DNA from 3 places in the Methylobacterium sp. NMS14P genome. Region 3 is predicted to be linked to each of the others. Evidence: riboswitches for the same ligand, from Rfam matches in the RefSeq annotation. Region 3 holds a riboswitch; each other region holds the start of a gene.

Region 1 (6,614 bases), 690 kb from region 3:
CGCGGGTGCGGGATGACGATCCGCCGGGCGAGCAGGTGGAGGCGGTTCTGGATGCCGCCCGGCAGCTCCCAGTTCTCGACCGAGAAGTATTTCGGGTCGCCCACGATCGGGTGGCCGATATGGGCCGCGTGGGCGCGCAGCTGGTGCGTGCGGCCGGTGACCGGCTTGAACGACAGCCAGGACAGCTTCTGGGCGGCCTGATCGACCATCGCGTAGTAGGTCAGCGCGTGGCTCGCGCCCTCGTCGCCGTGCTTGGCGACGCGCATCCGCGCGTCGGCGTCGGTGGGCTCCTCCTTGGCGAGGTAGGTCGAGACGCGTCCCTGCCGGACCCGCGGCACGCCCGCGGTGAGCGCCCAGTAGATCTTCCGCGCCGCCCGGGACCGGAAGCTCTTGGCCAGCGTCGCGGCGGCGAGCCGGGTCTTGGCGATGATCAGGCACCCGGCCGTGTCCTTGTCCAGCCGGTGAACGAGGCGCGGCTTCTGGCCGTCCGGACCCGTGAGGGCGGCGAGCAGGCCGTCCACGTGCCGGACCGTCCCCGAACCGCCCTGGACCGCGAGGCCGAAGGGCTTGTTGAGGATCATCATGTCGGCATCCTCGTAGAGGATCAGCGACCGGATGAAGGCGGCGTCGTCCTGCTCGCGGGCGGCGCTGCGCGGCCGCTCGGTGGGCTGGTCGAGGCGCAGCGGCGGCACGCGCACGCTCATGCCCGGCTCCAGCCGGTCGTTCGGCTTGGCGCGCTTGCCGTCGACCCGCAACTCGCCCTTGCGGACGATGGTCTGCACGCGGGTGAAGGGCAGGAGCGGGAAGCGGGCGGTGAGGAAGCGGTCGATCCGCATCCCGGCCTCGTCCGGCTCGACGGTCAGGGTCTGCACGCCGGAGGCGAGGGTCGCGGAGGCGGCAGCGCGCTGCTCGCGCCGGGTCGGACCCGGCGCGGGGGCAGAAGCGGGGGCAGGGGCGGTGGCGAGGACCGGGGAGGGGGCCGCCGAGCGCCTGGCCGGCGGCCGGCTGCCGGGCTTGCCCGCCGCGGCATCGCGCGGTGCGGCGGCGTCGCGGCGCGGCTTCGGCGGCCGGGCCGGCGCCGGGGCCGCAGCGGCCTGCGCACCCCAGGGATCGCGGGTGCCGGCATCCTCGCCGCGGTTGCGGGCCGCGCGCTCGGCGGCGTCGCGGGCGCTGGTGCGCGGGCCCGTGCGGGCGCGGCCGTCGGCCTGGGCCTTGCCGCCCCTGAACTTGCTGGTGCTGAACTTGCCGGCCTGAGGCTTGCGCCCCTTCGGCCCGCCACTTTTGGGAGGTCGTGTCGTCATGCTTCCGCCGGCACCCGTCTTCGCGTCGGACGGAGCGTCCGGGCGCGTGGGCCGCGGCGTCGCGGACGTCCGGACCGATGGGATTGCCCGGCTGTAGCATCGCCCGCGCCGAGCGGCAAAGGCGGTGGACCGGCTCGGTCCGTCAGGGCTCCGCACCCCACGCGTCGCGGAGCGGGGCCTTCAGGCCGGCGGGGAAGAGATCCGGACCGCCCGGCACGTCGAGCCCGTCCAGATCGCACCACCGCGCCACGCAAGCGGTGCCGGAATCCTCGTGGAAGACGAAGCGCTCCTGCCCGTCGAACCGCCCCGGCGGCAGGGCGACGGGGAACAGGAACAGCACCTCGTGACCGACCTGCCCCTCATGCGTGAAGATGTTCTCCATGACGCGGGGGCCGCCGAGCACCGAGACGGTGACACCGAGCTCCTCCCGGAACTCCCGGATCAGGGCGTCCTCGACCCGCTCGCCGAACGCGACGCTGCCGCCGAGGGGCCGGACGCCTTTCAGCCGCCCGTCATCCGCGCGGACCTCCGCCACGAGCAGGCTGTTGCCGCGCCGGGGCAGACCCAGCGCCTTCACGCGAATCTCCGCAGGGGGCCGCCAGACCGTCATCCCGCACGGGCTAGCCCGCCGTCGGTGAGGCCGCAACGGGCCGACGTGCCGCGCGCCGATCCACGGCAACAACCGGACATACGGTTGACGCCCGGGCACGCTGCGGCCAAGCTGTGCGCGACGGTTCCCCTCGGGGATCAAAAGGGAACGCGATGAGGGGCTCGCCCCGAAGCCGCGGCTGCCCCCGCAACTGTAAGCGGCGAGCCCTTCACCACCACGTCACTGGGTCACCCCGGGAAGACGGTGCGAGGGCGGCGACCCGCGAGCCAGGAGACCTGCCGTCAGCCGTGGTCACACGCGAAACGCGCCGGGCGGGGTGTCCTGGCGGGTGTCGAGGCGCCGCCAGTCCCGAGGGGAGGCGGTCGCCGAGGCCTCGTTCGCGGTGACGTGCCACAGCAAGCGCGCCCGCGACGCCGTTCCCCATGCCCGTCTCCGCCGTCCCGAACCACTCGAGCCCTGTCGCAGGACGCCGTCGCGCGCCCGCGCAGGCAGAGGCTGCCGGACAGCGGTCGCATTGTAATGTTATTACAATGCTTGTACGACGCGGGGGCCGGCGCGCGCCGTGCACGGACCGCTTCTCCCATGTCTCCATCGACCTATCGCTCCTGCCTCGGCGGGCGGGCCCCGCTCTGCGGCGTTCTCCTCGCGCTCCTCGCCAGTCCGACCGCCGCCCAGGACGCGGTCACCCTGGACGAACTGTCCGTCGCCGGCGCGGGCGGTGACCCGGGCCGCCTCCCGCCGAACGGCCTCAACCTGCGCACGCCCGACCGGACCGCGAGCCGCCTCGGCCTGACGCCGCTGGAGACGCCGGCCAGCCTCGACATCGTGTCGGGCGAGACCGCGCGGCTCCGCGGCCAGGACACGATCGCCGAGGCCGTGACCCAGGACGCGACCGGCATCACCACCATCGCGGCGCCCGGCAACGGCAACGGCGCGTTCACGTCCCGCGGCTTTGCCGGCCCGAACTCGATCCAGCAACTCTACGACGGCACGCGCTTCTACGTCGGCGCCAATACCGTGACCTTCCCGTTCGACACGTGGAACGTCGAGCGGATCGAGGTGCTGCGCGGGCCGTCCTCGGTGCTGTACGGCGACGGCGCCATCGGCGGCGTCATCAACGTGGTGCCCAAGAAGCCGGTCTTCGTGCCGATCAACGCCGCCCGCGCGGTCATCGGCACCGACGGGGTCGCGCGGCTCGCCCTCGATTCCGGCGGCCCGCTGGGCCAGGCGGAGTACGGCGACACCTTCGCGTACCGCCTCAACGTCAGCGGCAACCGCGCCGACGGCTGGATGCGGCCGGAGGGCGATTTCCGCAACCTCGCCGTCTCCGCAGCCCTGCTGTTCCGGCCGAGCGCCGACCTCGCCTTCACCCTGAGCCACGATCTCGGCTACCAGGAACCGGCCCGCTACTGGGGCACGCCGCTCGTCGAGGGACGCATCCCGGATCTCATCCGGTTCAACAACTACAACGTCCGCGACGCGAAGATCACCTGGGCCGACAACTGGACCCAGCTCAAGACCGAGTGGTCCCCCTCGGCCGACATCACGATCCGCAACACCGCCTACCGGCTCACCAGCCGGCGCCACTGGCTCGACGTCGAGCAGTACAGCTACAACCGCGGCACCGGGCTCGTGGACCGGGGCGACTACCTGGAGATCTACCACAGCCAGGAGCAGGTCGGAGACCGCCTCGACGCGACCTTCCGGGGCAGCCTGTTCGGGTTGCCGAACCAGTTCGTGGCCGGCTTCGACGTGAACCACATCGATTTCCGCCACACCAACAACTTCTACTTCGACCAGACCACGAGCGTCCCGCTCACCGGCTACGATCCGGGCCTGTTCCCGCAGAACGGGCGGGCCCGTCCGGCCTACGCCACGCAGACGAGCCAGGCCTCGGTCTTCGCCGAGGACCGGCTGATCCTGTCGGACAAGCTCTCGTTCCTCACCGGCGTGCGCCTCGACGTGCCGACGCTGAACCGCGAGGATCTGCAGACCGGATCGCGGTTCGAGAAGACCTACCGGGCGCTGGGCTACCGGTTCGGCCTCGTCTACAACCCGACGCCGGACAGCGCGCTCTACGCCCAGTACAGCTTCGCCACCGACCCGGTGAACAGCCTGATCACGCTGTCGCAGTCGCTGGCCGGCTTCAAGCTCGCGACCGGCGATCAGGTCGAGATCGGCGCCAAGGGGCTGGCCTTCGACGGCGCCCTGGAATGGACCGTGGCGGGCTACCGGATCGTCAAGGACAACCTGATCTCGGCGATCCCCGGCCAGCCGACGCTCTCGACGCAGGTCGGGAGCCAGTCCTCGCAGGGCTTCGAGCTGGCGCTGGGCTGGCGGTTCGCGCCGGGCTGGCGCCTCGACGGCAACCTTGCGCTCCTCCACGCGCAGTACGACCGGTTCGACCAGACGGTGGGCGGCGCCACGGTCTCGTATGCCGGCAACCAGCCGATCGACGTGCCCGAGCGCGTGGCCAACCTCTGGCTGACCTGGGACGTCGCCCGCGACTGGACCGCGCGGGTCGGGCTGCAGAACGTCGGGCAGGTCTACAGCGACTTCGGCAACACGGCGCGTCGCCCGGCCTACAACCTCGTCAACGTGGTCCTCGACCATCAGGTCACGGCGGAGTCGCGCCTGTCCCTGCGGGTCTACAACCTGTTCGACAAGGTCTACGCGATCTCGGGCAACGCCGTGAACGGGGTCGGCACCAACTGGCTGCTCGGGCGCCCGCGCTCGGTCGAGGTCGCCTACACGGTGACGTGGTGAGCCTGCCGCGCCGGCTCGGCAAGGCGGGACGGCGCTGGCTGCTCCTGTTCCACCGCTGGGCCGGAATCGCCGCGGGGCTGCTCTTCGCCCTGTGGATCGGTTCCGGGCTGGTGATGCTCTACGTGCCGTTCCCGGCGCTCACCGCGGCCGAGCGCCTGTCACGGCTCGGCCCGATCGCCTGGGACCAAATCATGGTCTCGCCGGATGACGCTCTCCGCGCCGGCGGCCTCGGCGGCGTGCCGGCCGCCTTCGGCCTGGAGATGCGGGGCGGGGAGGCCATCTACCGGATCGCCGACCGCGACGGCGGCCGGGCCACGGTCTCGGCGCGGACCGGCGCGCGCCTCGGGCCGGTGACGCCGGAAGACGCGCGGCGTCTCGCGGGGGAGGGGACGCTGGAGGCGCGCGTCGAGCCGGTCGAGCGCGACCAGTGGACCGTCACGGCCCGGTACGACCCGCTCCGCCCCTTCCTGAAGGTCGCCCTCGACGACCCGGCGGGGACCGAACTCTACGTCTCGCGGGTCACCGGCGAGATCGCCCTCGACACGACCCGGTCCGAGCGGGCCTGGAACTGGGTCGGCGCCGTGGCGCACTGGATCTACCTCACGCCGCTGCGCGCCCGGGCGGAGCTGTGGCGGACGGTCCTGCTGTGGCTGTCGGGCCTCGCCGCCCTGGGGGCGCTGAGCGGGCTGGCGATCGGGATCTGGCGCCTGCGCCTCCGGCGGCGCTACGCGGGCGGGGCCGTCACGCCCTATCGCGGGCTCGCCCGCTGGCACCACCTGTTCGGCCTCGCCGGCGGGATCGGACTCAGCACCTTCATCCTGAGCGGCTGGATCTCGATGAACCCGAACCGCTGGTTCGCGTCGACCGCGGCGCCCGACGCCATCCGCGCCGCCTATGCCGGACAGCCGCAGGGCCTCGGCCTCACCGCCGAGGCCCTGCGCGGCTTCGCGGGGCCCGGGACGCGAGCGCTGCGCTTCGCCGCGATCGGCGGAGCATGGTGGATCGTCGCCGACGGCCCGGCCGGCGTCCCGGCGCGCCGCGCGGATGACGGCGCGGCCCTCGATGCCGCCGCGATCGCGCGTGCCGCGGCCCCGACGCTGCCCGGCGGCGGGTTGCGGGCGGCGGAGCGCCTGAGCGCCTACGACCTGTACTGGTACCCGCACGGGTCCGATCCGCGGCCGCTCCCGGTGCTGCGCCTGCGGTTCGGCGACCCGGACGCCACCTGGCTCCACGTCGATCCCCGGGACGGAACCATCCTCCAGCGCCTGGACCGCTCCGGCCGGATCAACCGCTGGCTGTTCGACGCGGCGCACCGCCTCGATCTGCCCGGGCTCACAGGCAACCGCCCGCTCCACGACGCGGCCCAGTGGATCCTCAACCTCCTGGCGGCCGGGATCGCCGTGACGGGGATCGTCGCGGGCTGGCGCAGGCTGCGCCGCGGCCAGCCGGCTCCGAAACCTCGATGACCGACGCGGCCCTCAGAACCGCGCGGTCAGGAACAGCCGCACGTTCCGCCCCGGCAGCAGGATCTCGTCCTTCTTGAACGAGGTCGAGTTGCGGATGTCGTCGTTCAGGAGGTTGCGGCCCTGGACGCCGAGGGTGATCGCGCTCGCCCCGTAGACCGCGGGATCGACGGCCTTGGTGTAGCTCAGCTCGGCGCGCAGGTCGTCGTAGCCGGGGGTCGGCGTCTCGTACACGGCCGTGGCGTCGTGGCTGAAGGCGTGGAGCAGGTTCACCCGCGCGAACCACCCGTCGGCCCGCAGGTAGACGCCGCCGCCGAGCCGGTAGGGCGGGATGCGCGGCACGTTCGCGCCGTTGTCGAACTGGGCGCGGACGAAGTCGAACTGCGCCTCGACGCCGGCGAAGCCGTTGCCCACCGGCACGAGGTCGTACTGGCCGATGATCTCGGCGCCGTAGAAGGTCGCGTTCTGCTGCTG
Region 2 (6,614 bases), 1.9 Mb from region 3:
CCGCGTAGGCCTCCACCTCCGCGATGACCGGGTTCAGCCGATTCTCGAACACGAGCTTGACCGAGCGGATCCGGCCCTCGGCCAGCAACCGGTCGATGACCATCCGGTAGAACGCGAAGGGCGGCTGCGGGTAGTGCGGATCGACCCAGGTGCTGAAGATGTCGCCCGAGCGGATGTGGATCAGGAGCTGGTCGTCGGGCTTGGCCGGGAAGGTCTCGGGCAGGCCGTTGAACAGCGGCCGGATCACGCTCTGCACGATCGCGCGCGAGTCCGTCGGTCCCCGCAGCGCGGTCACGCGCTCGAACTGCGTCGGGTCGAAGAACAGGCCCGACAGGAAGTAGCCGTCCGGCGGCAGCGGCTCGTCCGGCGGGATGAAGGTGATGCCGTCGCAGGTCAGGCGCTCGGTCAGGAAGATCACCTTGCTGCGGTCGACCTTGGGTACCTTGATGTATTTCAGGTTGAGCGCCTTCGCGATCGATACCGCGATGATGTACTGGACGAGGCAGTTGCCGAAGGCGCCGTTCTCGAACAGCGACAGGCCGACCAGGGCGTGGCTGGCGCGGTCGGGCGCCGATCGCAGATTGTAGGTGACGTAGACGTTGGCGCCGGACTTCTCGTTCAGGAGCGTCACGTCGAGGCCGAGCATCGCCCGCAGCGCGATCAGGTCGACCGCGGCCTCGTCGGCCCGGATCCCGACGCCGATGATTTGAGCCGGTGCGGGCGCGGCGATCCGGACCGCGCGCGCCCAAGCCCGCTCGTCGGGGACGATCGCGGCGACGAGGGCGTCCGGGGTCGCGGTCCAGCCGGCGAGGTCCGGCTCGGTCCACGTCGCGCCGTCCTGCGAGACCGCCACCGCGACGTCGCCGGGCTCCGGGGGAACCGCCGCCTCCCCCGACCGCAGGGCGACGGAGTGGATCGGAAACCGGCCGCCGAGGTCGACCTCGAGCCAGGTCGTTCCCGTCGCCGCATCGGAGACGATCCGCCGGTCACGGCCGGCCGCGAGATCGACGAGGACCGGGGTCGGATCGTCTGTCGGGGCCATCGGGTCTCCGGGAGTTCAGGGCCCGCGCCGGGGCCGGGCGGGTATCGGGTGCGGCGGTGCCCGCTCCGGGGCGCGGCCGTCAAGCCCGCCCCGATAGCGGGGCGGGCGCGGGAAACGGTCGCGATCCGGCGCCGCTCCGTTGTGTCCCGGCGGTCATGCGTCTACAACGGCCGGGCGACGGTGCCCCGGAGACGGGGTGAAAAGGGAATGCGGTGAGGGGTTTGAAGCCCCGATTCCGCGGCTGCCCCCGCAACTGTCAGCGGCGAGCGCCCGCCATGCGCCACCGGAGCGATCCGGGAAGGCGGTGGGCGCGCCGAGCCGCGAGCCAGGAGACCTGCCGTCGCGACAGGATCCCGCAATGCCGCCGGTGGGGCGGCTGGAGACGCTTCTGATGACGACGCAAACCCTCGCCCCCGTCGCCGCCGGCACCCGCTCATCGGAGCGCCCGATCGCCGTCGCGTTCGCGGCCGTGCTGGGCCTCGGCCTGCTGTTCATGGCGGGCTTCTCGCCGGCGATCGCGCTCCACAACGCGGCGCACGATTTCCGACACACCCAGAACTTCCCCTGCCACTGACGTCCCCGGACCAGGGATGATCATCCGGCTCCTGTCGGCGGCGCTCGCCGCCGGCTTCTTCGCGGCTGCCGTCGTGACGGGCCTCGAACTCACGCTGACCTCGCCGCTGATCGTGGCGGCCGAGCGCTACGAGCAGCAAGAGGCGCCGCGTCAGGCCGCCAAGGCGCTCCCGATCAAGGCGCTCCCGATCGTGCTGGCCCATGCCGGGCACGACCACGCCGCGCCCGACGCCGCGCCGGAATGGCAGCCCGGCCCCGGCCTGCCGCGGATGGCCTTCACCGGGCTCGCGACCCTCGTCGGTGGCGTCGGCTACGCGCTGCTGCTCGGCGCGGTGATGCTCGCCTGCGGCCGCGAACCCACGCCGCAGGTCGGCCTCGCCTTCGCGGTGGCGGGCTTCGCCAGCGTCGCCCTCGCGCCGGGCCTCGGCCTGCCGCCGGAACTGCCCGGCAGCGCGGCAGCGCCGCTCGCGACGCGTCAGGCGTGGTGGGTGATGACCGCCGCGGCGACCGGGATGGGACTCTACCTGATCACCATCCGCCGCGCGCTGATCACGATCCTCGGGGGGCTCGTCCTGATCATCACCCCGCACGTCGTCGGCGCCCCGCAGGCGCCCGAGGCCTCGTCCGAACTCCCGGCCGCGCTCGCCGCCCAGTTCGCCGCCCGGTCGCTCGCCATCAGCTTCGTGTTCTGGATCCTGATCGGGCTCGGGCTCGGCTGGGCGTGGCAGGCCTTCGCCCGCGGCGCTGATCGGGGGGCGGCCCGTGCCTGAGACCGTGCTCTACGTCTGCACCGCCTGCCGCCGCCCGGACGACGACCCGGACGGGCCCCGCGCCGGGGCCCGCCTGCTGGAGGCGCTCCGAGCGCAAAGCGGCGGCACGCCGGACCTGCGGGTCGAGGCGGTGGAGTGCCTGTCGGTCTGCAAGCGGCCCTGCACCGTGGCGGTCGCCGCGGCCGACCGCTGGACCTACGTCTACGGCGACATGGATCCGGCCGCCTCGGCCGAGATCATCCTCGGCGGGCTCGCGGCCTACGCGGCGACCCCGGACGGCATCGTGCCCTGGCGCGAGCGTCCGGAGGCGTTCCGCAAGGGCGTGATCGCCCGCATCCCCCCTTTCCCAGAACCCCGCCCGCTCCCCGCCGGCACCCTGGAGGCCGCGGAATGACCCTCGTCAACAAGATCCCCTGCACCATCGTCACCGGCTTCCTCGGGGCCGGCAAGACGACCCTCGTCCGCCACGTGGTCGAGAACGCCAAGGGGCGCCGCCTCGCCATCCTGGTGAACGAGTTCGGCGACATCGGCTTCGACAAGTCCTTCCTGGCGGCCTGCGGCGTCGAGGGCTGCACCGAGGACGCCATCGTCGAATTGCCGAACGGCTGCATCTGCTGCACGGTCGCGGACGATTTCGTGCCGGCGCTGGAGACCCTCCTCGGCCGCGCCGAGCCGCCGGAGCACATCCTGATCGAGACCTCCGGCCTCGCCCTGCCGAAGCCGCTGGTCCAGGCGTTCCAGTGGCCGGCGATCCGCTCGCGGGTGACCGTCGACGGCGTGGTCGCGGTGGTCGACGGCCCGGCGTTGGCCTCGGGCGCCTTCGCGGAGGATCCGGAGGCCCTGGCGGCCCAGCGGGCCGCCGACCAGTCGGTCGACCACGACAACCCCCTGGAGGAGGTGTTCGAGGACCAGCTCCTCTGCGCCGACCTCGTGGTGGTCAACAAGGCCGACCTGATCGACGCCGCGACCCGGGCGCGGGTCCGCGCCGAGGTCGAGGGGCACCTGCCCCGCGCCGTGAAAGTGGTCGAGACCGAGAACGGCGCCATCGACCCGCGGGTGCTGCTCGGCCTCGGCGCGGCCGCCGAGGACGATCTCGACGCCCGCCCCTCGCATCACGGAGAGGGCGAGGACCACGACCACGACGATTTCGAGACGGTCGCGCTGCCGGTGCGCGCGGCGGTGACCGCGGGGGATCTCGCGGCCCGGGTCGAGACGGCGGCCGAGGCGGCCGGCGTCCTGCGCATCAAGGGCTTCGCCGAGGTCGAGGGCAAGCCGATGCGCCTCGTGGTGCAGGGCGTCGGCCGCCGCGTGACCCATCATTTCGACCGCCCCTGGCGGGCCGGGGAAGCCCGCGACGGGACGCTGGTGGTGATCGGCCTGAAGGGCTTCGACAAGGACGCCGTCGCGGCGGCCCTCGCGGGATGAGGCCGGTCGCGCACGCCCGCCCGGACTCGCTCTAGGGGCCGCCGCGGTGCACCTCGTGCGCATCGATGCCGTCTCCCTCGACGAGGGCGAGGCGGCCGTGGATCTCGGGCAGGAGCCCGGCGACCTCGTGGTGCTGTCATTCACCGACAGCGACCTCGCTTCGGTCGGGCAGGCCCACGCCGCGGAGCCCGGCCTGCCGAGCCTGCGGCTCGCGAAGCTCGCCAAGCTGCGGCACCCGCTCTCGGTCGACCTCTACGTCGAGCGCGTGGTGGCGCGCGCCAAGGTGGTGGTGATCCGCTGCCTCGGCGGGCTCGATTACTGGCGCTACGGGATCGAGCGCTGCGCCGAGGCCGCGCGGGCGCAGGGTGTCGTTCTCGCGGTCCTGCCGGGCGACGACCGGCCGGATCCGCGCCTCGCGTCCTTCTCCACCGATCCCGACCTCGCCGGGCAGCTCGACGGCTATTTCCGCGCCGGCGGGCCCGACAACCTGTGGCGCATGCTGCGGAGCCTGGCGGTCCGCCTGGGCGCCGACGGACCGGTCGAGCCGCCCGTGCCGCTCCCGCGCGGTTTTCCCTGGTGTCCCGGTTGCGGAGTTCTTCCCCTCGAGACAGCCCTCGCCGCGGCCGCGACCGCGGTCCCGCTCGCCGGAGCGCGGATCGCCGCCGAGCCCGTCGCGCTCCTCCTGATCTACCGGTCCGCCGTGCTCGGCGGCGACACCGGCCCGTTCGTCGCCCTCGCCGCCGCGCTGCGGGCCCGCGGGATCGGCGTGCTGCCGATGGCCGTGTCCAGCCTGAAGGAGCCGCAGGCCGCCGCCGCGGTCGCCGCGGCCGTGCGGGCGCGCAGGCCCGACCTCGTGATCGCCGCCACCGCGTTCTCGGCCCGCGAGGACGAGACCGACTTCGTCCTCGACGGCGCCGATTGCCCGGTGCTCCAGGCCTTCACGGTGGGGTCGCCGCGCGCGGCCTGGGAGGCCTCCGCCCGGGGTCTCGGCGCGGCCGACCTCGCCATGCAGGTCGCGCTGCCGGAATTCGACGGCCGGCTCTCGGGCTTCCCGATCTCGTTCAAGGAGGAGAGCGCCGAGATCGCCGGCTTCGCCGAGCGGCGCGCCGCGCCCTACGAGGTCGGCATCGCCGCGCTCGCTGACCGGGCCGCGGGATGGCTGCGGCTGGCCGCCCTGCCCCGGGCGGCGCGGCGCTTGGCCCTGGTGCTGTCCGACTACCCCGCCCGCGGCGGCCGGGCCGGGTTCGCGGTCGGCCTCGACACGCCCGCGAGCGCCCGCGCAATCGCCGCCGACCTCGCAGCCGCCGGCTACGCGGCGGGCGCACTGCCGGAGGCCGGCGCGCTCATGGCGGCGCTCACGGAGGGCCCGGCCGAGTTCCGGGTGCCGCTGGCGGCCTACGCGGCGTGGTGGCGCACGCTCTCCGAGGACGTCCGCGCCGCCGTCACCGACAGCTGGGGCGCGGCCGAAGCGGACCCGGCCTGCGTCGACGGCGCCCTCCGGTTCCGGATGGTCCGGGACGACGGCCTCGCGGTCTTCCTCCAGCCCGACCGCGGCCGCGACCCCGACCGCAAGACCGGCTACCACGACCTCGACCGGGCCCCGACCCACGCCTACCTGGCCTTCCATCTCGGCCTGCGGCAGCATTTCGACGCCCTGGTGCAGCTCGGCACGCACGGCACCGCGGAGTGGCTGCCGGGCAAGGCCGTGGCCCTGTCACCCGACTGCTTCCCGGCGCTCTGCGTCGGCGGGCTGCCGGTGATTTACCCGTTCATCGTCGACGATCCGGGTGAGGCCGCGCCGCTCAAGCGCCGTCTCGGCGGGGTCGCGCTCGGTCACCTCACGCCCGACACCGCCGTCCACGCGCTGACGCCCGAGGCGGCCCGGCTCCGCGAGCTGGTGGAGGAGTACTCCGCCGCGAGCGTGCTCGACCCCCGCCGGGCCGATCTCATCGCCCGCGCCATCTTGGAGGAGGCCGAGTCGGCAGGCCTGCTCGACGGCGCCGGGATCGGCGCGGACACGCCGATGGACGAGGCGCTGACGCGACTCGACGCGCATCTCTGCGATCTCGGCGAGACCGTCTTCCGCGACGGCCTGCACGTCTTCGCCCGCGCGCCGGACGGGGCCGCGGACGCCGTCGCGGCGAGCGCGGACTCCGAGCGCGCCGGCCTGCTCGCCGCCCTCGACGGGCGGTTCGTCCGGCCCGGCCCCTCCGGTTCCCCGTCTCGCGGGCGGGCCGACGTGCTCCCGACCGGGCGCAACCTCGCGACCCTCGACCCGCGGGCCATCCCGAGCCGCGCAGCCGCGCTCCTCGGCGAGAAGGCCGCCGCCGCCGTGGTGACCCGCTACCTCCAGGACGAGGGCGCCTATCCGGCCCGGATCATCATGGACCTGTGGGCCTCGCCGACCCTGCGCACCGGCGGCGAGGACGTGGCCCACGCCCTGGCCCTGATGGGCGTGCGGCCGGTCTGGGACCATGCCAGCACCCGCGTCACCGGCTTCGAGATCCTGCCCCTCGCCATGCTGGACCGGCCGCGGATCGACGTCACCGTGCGGGTCTCAGGCGCGTTCCGCGACACTTTCCCCGACACGCTGGCGCTGCTCGACCGCGCCGCCCGCGCCGTGGCGGACCGGGACGAGGCCGACGACGAGAATCCCCTGGCGGCGGCGCGGCGGCGGGGTGACGCGTCCGTGCGCGTCTACGGGGCCGCGCCCGGCCGCTACGGCGCCGGCACCGCCGCCACGGCCCTCGACGGCGCCTGGGACGGCCGCGCCGACCTCGGCCGCGCCTACCTGGCCGCGAGCG
Region 3 (6,614 bases):
AGCACACGGTCGATCAGCCCCTCGGCCGGCTCGCCGGGCAAGCGCGAGACGTAGGCATAGGTGATCTGATCGGACTTACTGTTCGTCAGGTTCAGCACGTCCAACGAGACGCTGACGCCGTTCTCGAAGGCGTAGCCAATCCGACCGTTGAGGAGTGCGGTCGGGCGCGAACGAATGGAGTTGTCCTCAATCAGTGGGCGCGGTCCGAAGTAGCGGAGGCGTAGGGAGCCGAACCAGCCGAGCGGCTCGCCGAAGGTGACGCCCGCCGACGCGATGGTGGTAGGGGCCTCTGGGACCCGGTTGCCCACGGGGTCGTAGTCCGAGAAGCGGGCGTTGGTGATCGTCAGGTCGCCCTCCAGCGAGAGCCACGGTGTCACCGCGTAGCGGTTCGTCCATTCCACGCCGAAGCGGCGAGTCGGGCGGCTCGGTTCGGTCGTGCCGGTGTCGCCTTGGAACAGGTTCTCGGAGGCGAAATCGAGCCTGAACAGGGCGAGGCTTGTCTCCAGCCCGGCGATGGAGCGATTGCGCAGGCCGATCTCGTAACCCGTCGAGGGCACGAGGAACGGCGAGCGGGTCGTGTTGAACAGCGAGCTCGTCGGGTCGACGGTGGCAGTCACGCCGCGCACGTCGTTCGAGTGGAAGCCGCCGCCGTAGTTCACGTACAGCTCAGTGTCGAACCAGGGGCCGAGCGTCAGGCCGAGCTTCGGGTTGACGATGCCATCGCGCGCGCGGCCGGAATTGGCCGGCGTGTCCGAGACGACGTTCGCGTAGTAGCCATCGGCCCGGAAGCCGAGGCTGGTGCGCAGCCAGTCGGTCCAGCGTACTCGGTTGTCGAAGTAGAACGCGCCGCTCGTCTCCAGCACCCGGTCGTCGAGCACGCCGGAGCGGTACTGCCGGTTCGTCGTGTTGAACAGGCCGACCCGGATCGAGTCGGTGCGGGTCTGTACGCCGATCTCGTTCTCCATCGGCAGGCCGAACAGGTCGCCTTGGAAGATGTGCAGCGCCTCGCCGCCGCCGATAATCCGCTGGTCGAGCTGGTGGAACTGGTCGCCGTTGACCGGGTCGTTCAGGAAGTAGGTGAAGTCGTTGAACAGATTGAGCTGCGAGCGGATGACGTAAGCCGAGGCCCGCGTCACGCCGGTGTCGTCCGTGGCGCTGAACCGTCCCGACAGGGAGAACCGAGAGGTGTCACCGCCGTCGGTCGGGTTGATCGTGCCGTACCGGCTTATCAGACCTGAGACGACGACCCGCTCCGGGATCTGGTTGGTGGCCGTCCACCGGGCTGCGTAGGCCATGCCGGTGACGGAGAAGCCGTCGAGCGCCGTGCCCTGGCTGTAGCGGGCGACCGTGCTGATCTTGCGCAGCGCATCCGGCACAGTCCAGGGCCCGTCGTAGACCTGCGCATCGGCGGCGACGAGTAGGTTGCCGTCAGCGAACGGGGTCGAGGCGATGGAAAGGGCGCGCTTGTAGCCGAACGAGCCGATCGAGGTGAGCGCGAGGTTCTTCTGCACGCTGTCGAGATAGTCGATGCGCACCGAGCCGGCGGAGGCGAAATCGCCGTCGCGGACGAAGTACGGCCCCTTGTGGAACTCCACCGCGCCGACGAGCTCGGGGATCAGGAAGTTGATATCGGCGTAGCCCTGCCCGTGGGCGTGGGTGCGCATGTTGAGCGGCATGCCGTCGAGGAACAGGGCGATGTCGGTGCCGTGGTCGAGGTTGAAGCCGCGCAGGAAGAACTGGTTGGCTTTGCCCTCGCCCGAGTGCTGCGTGACGATGAGCCCCGGGACGGCCTCCAGCACCTCGCCGGGGCGGGTGACGGGCCGGTTGTTGACCTGCGCCCCAGTCAGGATCCCGGCGCTAGCCGAATCCACGCTGAGCAACGAGCCGCCGATACCGGTGACACCGCCGACGTATCCGGCGCTTGCGGCAGGTGCAGCCTGCGGCTTTGCAGCTGCCGTTTCAGAGGTGACCGAGATCTCCTCCAACGTCGTCTCGGAGGTGGAAGCGGCCTGGGGAGTACGGTCCTGAGCATGGGAGGCGGTCGACAGCGCAGCGAGGCTGCAACCGGATAGCGCGAGCAGGGCACGCATTGAACGACGGGACACGGGAGCCTCAACGGCGGCAGTGGCACGTCACCGCGAACGAAGTCGTCGCGCCCGGCTAGAGCCCAGCGCTTCGACACCCGTCAGGACACCCCGCCCGACGCGTTTCGCGTGTGACCACGACTGACGGCAGGTCTCCTGGCTCGCGGGTCGCCGCCCTTGCACCGTCTTCCCGGATGACACGCATCCAGTGACGCGGTGGTGCTGGGCTCGCCGCTTACAGTTGCGGGGGCAGCCGTGGCTTCAGGGCTGCCCCCTCACCACGTTCCCTTTTGATCCCCGAGGGGAACCGTCCAGCAAAGCTTAGCATTCGGGTAACGCTCGCCGTCAAGGCTCGATACTGCGGTTACGTTTGAACTCGCATTTTCATCCGGGTGGTGTGTCGGGGCGGCGACTCCCGCATGTCGCCACCCTCGACGGCGGGCGACTGACCGCCTCGGATCGTTCGGGATCTTCTGAACGATCGGTCTCGACGCATTTCGATCGATCTGCCTAAAGCTCGCAACGGGCCCTGGTCGCTGGCTCGGTCGGCCGTACCCGAGGCATATCAACAAGCCGCTTTGACAAACCGCATAGCTTCGCGCCATGCTTGGCTATCGTGGTTCCTCGAACCGGCTTGCTGGCTCGAGGCTAAGAGGGAATTCGGTGAGCCTGAAAGGGCGATGCCGGAGCTGCCCCCGCAACTGTAAGCGGTGAGTCTTTGTCGACAATGGTCACTGGCGTTCGCGCCGGGAAGGCCAGGCAGAGACGGTGACCCGTGAGCCAGGAGACCTGCCTCGATCGATGAACGTCTCTCGGGCGGGGTGTCCCGGTGGGTCGCTTGCAGCGGCTATGCCGGCTTGGCTTGCCCGCGCCTAGATGCAATGCGTCCGCCTGACCTCTGCCCCTTGTCGATTGGGGTCCGGTCGGTGTCAAATATCCACCCTTGTGTACTGTTTCCCCATGCCGACTCCCTCGCGACGTCGGAGAGACTTGACCCCAACGTCGGGTTCGGTCGACCAGGTTGTGTGGTGCGCGGTGCTCGCAGTTCTCCGGGTGGTCCCGGGGTAACATGCGCCGAAAAAGATAAGCAATTCGGTAGTACGTCCGTCCCGCAACTTCAGCCGCGTGGCTCTGCAAGCGATCATGAAACAGGCGATCGTATATGGTGCCGATACAAATATCCATTCCTGATTATTGGCCCGCCTCACGAGCGATATGTGGTGTCGTGCAGCATCCGATACTGGCCAATCAGCCTCCCCTATCCTTCGAATGACAATCGCACGCCTGTTATCCGGGTCGCAGCAAATTTTTTGTTTCGACTTCAATTCACGGCTGCTGTCGTGATGCGGTTCATGGCGAAGCGACCTGCAGGCGAGTGCCGGCCGCTTCGCCGCCGCTCGAGTGCGCTGACTATTAGGGATGCCTGATGCAGGTTCAGGCGACGGAAACGCGACGCGGCATGGAAGCACCTCGGCCTACAGTGCTGCGCGGACTGATCGTGCGCTTGCGCGAGACTGAAGGACCAGATCGCGACTTGGATTGCCAGATCGACACGGTCATCCACCGGATCGAGTGGCGGCCATATCGCGACGGCACCAAGATGCTTTGGGGCCACAGCCCAGACGGTACGGTTCTCCGCCTTGGCAAGGATAGCTGTCCCGCCTTCACCGCAAGCCTAGATGCCGCGCAAGGATTGTTGCAACGCATCCTACCTGGATGGTCATGGCAGGTGCACACGGGAGGTCGTTCTGAGGAGGGCTTTCATTGTGCCGTGTGGCGTTCCTGGGGGGCGAATGCTTATCGGAGGCATGTCGCCGAGGCTTTCCCGACACCTGCTCTCGCGATGGTGTTCGCACTCGTGACCGCACTGACGAACGATCCTGAGGCCGATGAACGCTGAATCGAATGCAAAACTGACGCGCTAGCACAGGCTGTAACCCAGGAATTACCACCCAATGCGGTCAATCTCGATGAATATCCATCGTTCTCCGATGATACCGAAGCGCCTTGCTTTGACCCTGCACCATAACATCGGACTGTCTGAGGCCCGCCGGCGCTTCGAACGGCGCACGATTTGGACTCTTCAAGATTTGGAGCGAAAAAATATCATCGTTGAGTTCGATGAATGGTTCGGCAATAGGCGCGGCTTCACAGTCGGCGGCTACGGCCAGAGAGGAAGCGGCGTCATTCAGGTGAACGAGGACAGCCTGCATGTCGAGGCCCTCGTTCCTTCAATCGTTTGGCAGTTCGCTCCGATGATCGAGACAGTGGGCCGGTATTATGCGGCGCGTCTGTTATCCGTCGAGGAGGCCGTCTGAGACATGGATCCGGGCGGGGCCGATCATCTTCGTGGTCGCAGGACGTGCTTTCGCCCATCAGCCGGATAGACGAGGTCTGCCACAGGAATATCAGCAAGAAGATGCTCGGCTATGATCCGGTCAATACCCTCCTCGTCCACGCCTCCGTAGACCGTTCCCTCTGGCCAGACCTGGACTACCGGCGCGAGGCTGCAGGGACCGAGGCAGCTTGTGGTCGCGCTCATCGTTCCGCACCCCGCCGTGCGCAGGCCAAGGCGTTCCTGCGCGTTACGGAGATGACCCCAAATCGCGGCCGCGCCGGCCTCGTTGCAGGGAGAACCCTGGCAAACGAGCACGCGTCGCGTTGCGGCCGCGACCACCGAACCCGCTGGGGGCAAGGACTTGGCAGGAGGTGTGAACGACGGCTGCAGCCCGGCGAGGCCAATTAGATCAGCCACAAGGGCCAGCATGTTGGGGCCAACCGTCGGCCCTGGCCCGATGCGGACACAAGGCCCTCCCGTTTCCCAACCCGACTGCCACCGTATGAGTGTGCGGGTCATCCATGCGCGGAAATTCGGTTCCATGGGGACGATGAGCGGCACCAACCGAATTTCATCGTACGGACCCTTGCGAAGATCGGCGACCACTTCACGCAATGGCGGGAGGCCCTGCTCGGTGAAGGCGTAGGTCGCGAACGTGACGCCGGGAAGCTCCGCGATCTGCCTCGCGAGGTTCTCCATCTCTGATCGCGGCGCCGCGGCGATCGCACCGCGCGCCACCAGGATAACGGCGACGCGACCCTCATGGCCATCTGCGAGATTTACCGCCATGCGTCTCTGAGCCTCTTCGTCACGATGCCGGTGCAAACGTCACGAGCGCGTCTGCATCCGGATCAGCAGGCCGGCGTGCGAACCGTACCCCGAACACGCGGTCGAGATCGGGCGCCTGGGCTACAGTGGACGCTTCGCCGTCGAGGACAACGCGACCATGCTCCAGCAGGACAAGGCGATCGCAATCGCACGCAGCCCGCTCGAGATCATGCAAGACCACGATGACGACGGCCTCCCGCGCATGGAGGCGTAGGCGGCGCATCAGATCGATCCGATGACCGATATCCAAGCTGGCGCCGGGCTCGTCTGCCAGCAGCACAGGCGGGGCGGCGACGAGGACCGCTGCCAGCAACGCTCGCGCACGCTCGCCCCCTGAGATACGCGACCAGGGGCGGTCGGCGAGATCTCCGAGTTCATGATCGCGGAGCACGGCCGGGATACGAACGGAGGCGCCGATCGCCCGGCTTGCTCCCAGTTCGACAACCTCGCGCACCGAATAGTCCCAGGCCGGCTGGAAGGCTTGTGGCAGATAACCGATTCGTCGTCCGCGCTCGGCCGCCTTCAGGGACGTCAATGCGCTGCCGTCGAGTGCGACCTCCCCAGACGCAACGGACTGCAGCCCGGCGAGGCAGCGTAACAGTGTCGATTTACCCGCACCGTTCGGCCCGATCAGCCCGACGAGCGTTCCAGGAGCAAAGTCGAGGGAGACCGTGTCGAGAATTCGGCGCTTGCCAGCCATCACGACCGCGCTGTTGGCGATGAGGCGGCTCATGGCAGCGTCCTCACGACCGCGCTCGCCGGCGGAGAAGAAACAGGAAGAATGGGCCGCCGGCCGCCGCCGTGATCAGTCCGAGAGGGATCTCAGCGGGTGGCAGCAGCGCGCGAGCAATGCCATCACAGCACATGACGACGATGGCGCCGATCATCGCGGAGACCAGGAGCAATCGCAGATGACGCGGGCCGACGAGCCAGCGCGCGATGTGCGGCGCGACCAACCCGACGAACGCGACGAGTCCACCATAGGCCACCGCAAGCGCGACCACCGCCGCACCGACGAGGACTGCGCGACGAACGAAGCGATCTGCGTCCAGGCCGAAGGCGCGCGACTGTTCTTCGCCAAGACCGAGCAGGTCGAGGCCGTTCGCCAGCGTCAGACTCAACAGTAAAGTGGCGACACAAAGCGTAGCGAGGAGGGCCAGTCCTTCCCACGTCGGAGTCTGAATCCCACCGAGCGTCCAACTCAGCACCACTTGGAGACTGACGCTCTCGTCGGAGAGGGCGAGCATCAGAAACGAGCGCACGGCCCCAAGCATCGCCGCCACCGCGACACCGGCGAGGAGGAGGCCGGCCGCATCGGTGGCGGATGCGCCCCGGGCGACCGCGAGTACCAGAACCGTCGCTCC

What was found. A riboswitch is a leader RNA that binds a small molecule or an ion and turns the genes downstream of it on or off. The one in region 3 is predicted to bind cobalamin.
Region 1: another riboswitch for cobalamin. It lies ahead of LOK46_RS04555 (TonB-dependent receptor); the one in region 3 lies ahead of LOK46_RS07770 (TonB-dependent receptor).
Region 2: another riboswitch for cobalamin. It lies ahead of LOK46_RS16795 (CbtB domain-containing protein); the one in region 3 lies ahead of LOK46_RS07770 (TonB-dependent receptor).

Annotation. Positions count from the first base shown of each region.
Region 1 is NZ_CP087106.1:957,481-964,094, forward strand. Features, by position in the region: gene LOK46_RS04545 (RluA family pseudouridine synthase) at 1-1,301, opposite strand, end outside; gene LOK46_RS04550 (NUDIX hydrolase) at 1,444-1,878, opposite strand; cobalamin riboswitch at 2,016-2,208, shown strand; gene LOK46_RS04555 (TonB-dependent receptor) at 2,494-4,677, shown strand; gene LOK46_RS04560 (PepSY domain-containing protein) at 4,671-6,143, shown strand; gene LOK46_RS04565 (TonB-dependent receptor) at 6,156-6,614, opposite strand, start outside.
Region 2 is NZ_CP087106.1:3,502,148-3,508,761, forward strand. Features, by position in the region: gene LOK46_RS16790 (discoidin domain-containing protein) at 1-1,042, opposite strand, end outside; cobalamin riboswitch at 1,204-1,398, shown strand; gene LOK46_RS16795 (CbtB domain-containing protein) at 1,434-1,616, shown strand; gene LOK46_RS16800 (CbtA family protein) at 1,633-2,385, shown strand; gene LOK46_RS16805 (DUF1636 domain-containing protein) at 2,378-2,779, shown strand; gene cobW (cobalamin biosynthesis protein CobW) at 2,776-3,810, shown strand; gene cobN (cobaltochelatase subunit CobN) at 3,857-6,614, shown strand, end outside.
Region 3 is NZ_CP087106.1:1,647,404-1,654,017, reverse strand. Features, by position in the region: gene LOK46_RS07770 (TonB-dependent receptor) at 1-2,090, opposite strand, end outside; cobalamin riboswitch at 2,214-2,411, opposite strand; cobalamin riboswitch at 2,685-2,895, shown strand; gene LOK46_RS07765 (hypothetical protein) at 3,511-3,984, shown strand; gene LOK46_RS07760 (hypothetical protein) at 4,055-4,402, shown strand; gene LOK46_RS07755 ((2Fe-2S) ferredoxin domain-containing protein) at 4,426-5,211, opposite strand; gene LOK46_RS07750 (ABC transporter ATP-binding protein) at 5,231-5,983, opposite strand; gene LOK46_RS07745 (FecCD family ABC transporter permease) at 5,994-6,614, opposite strand, start outside.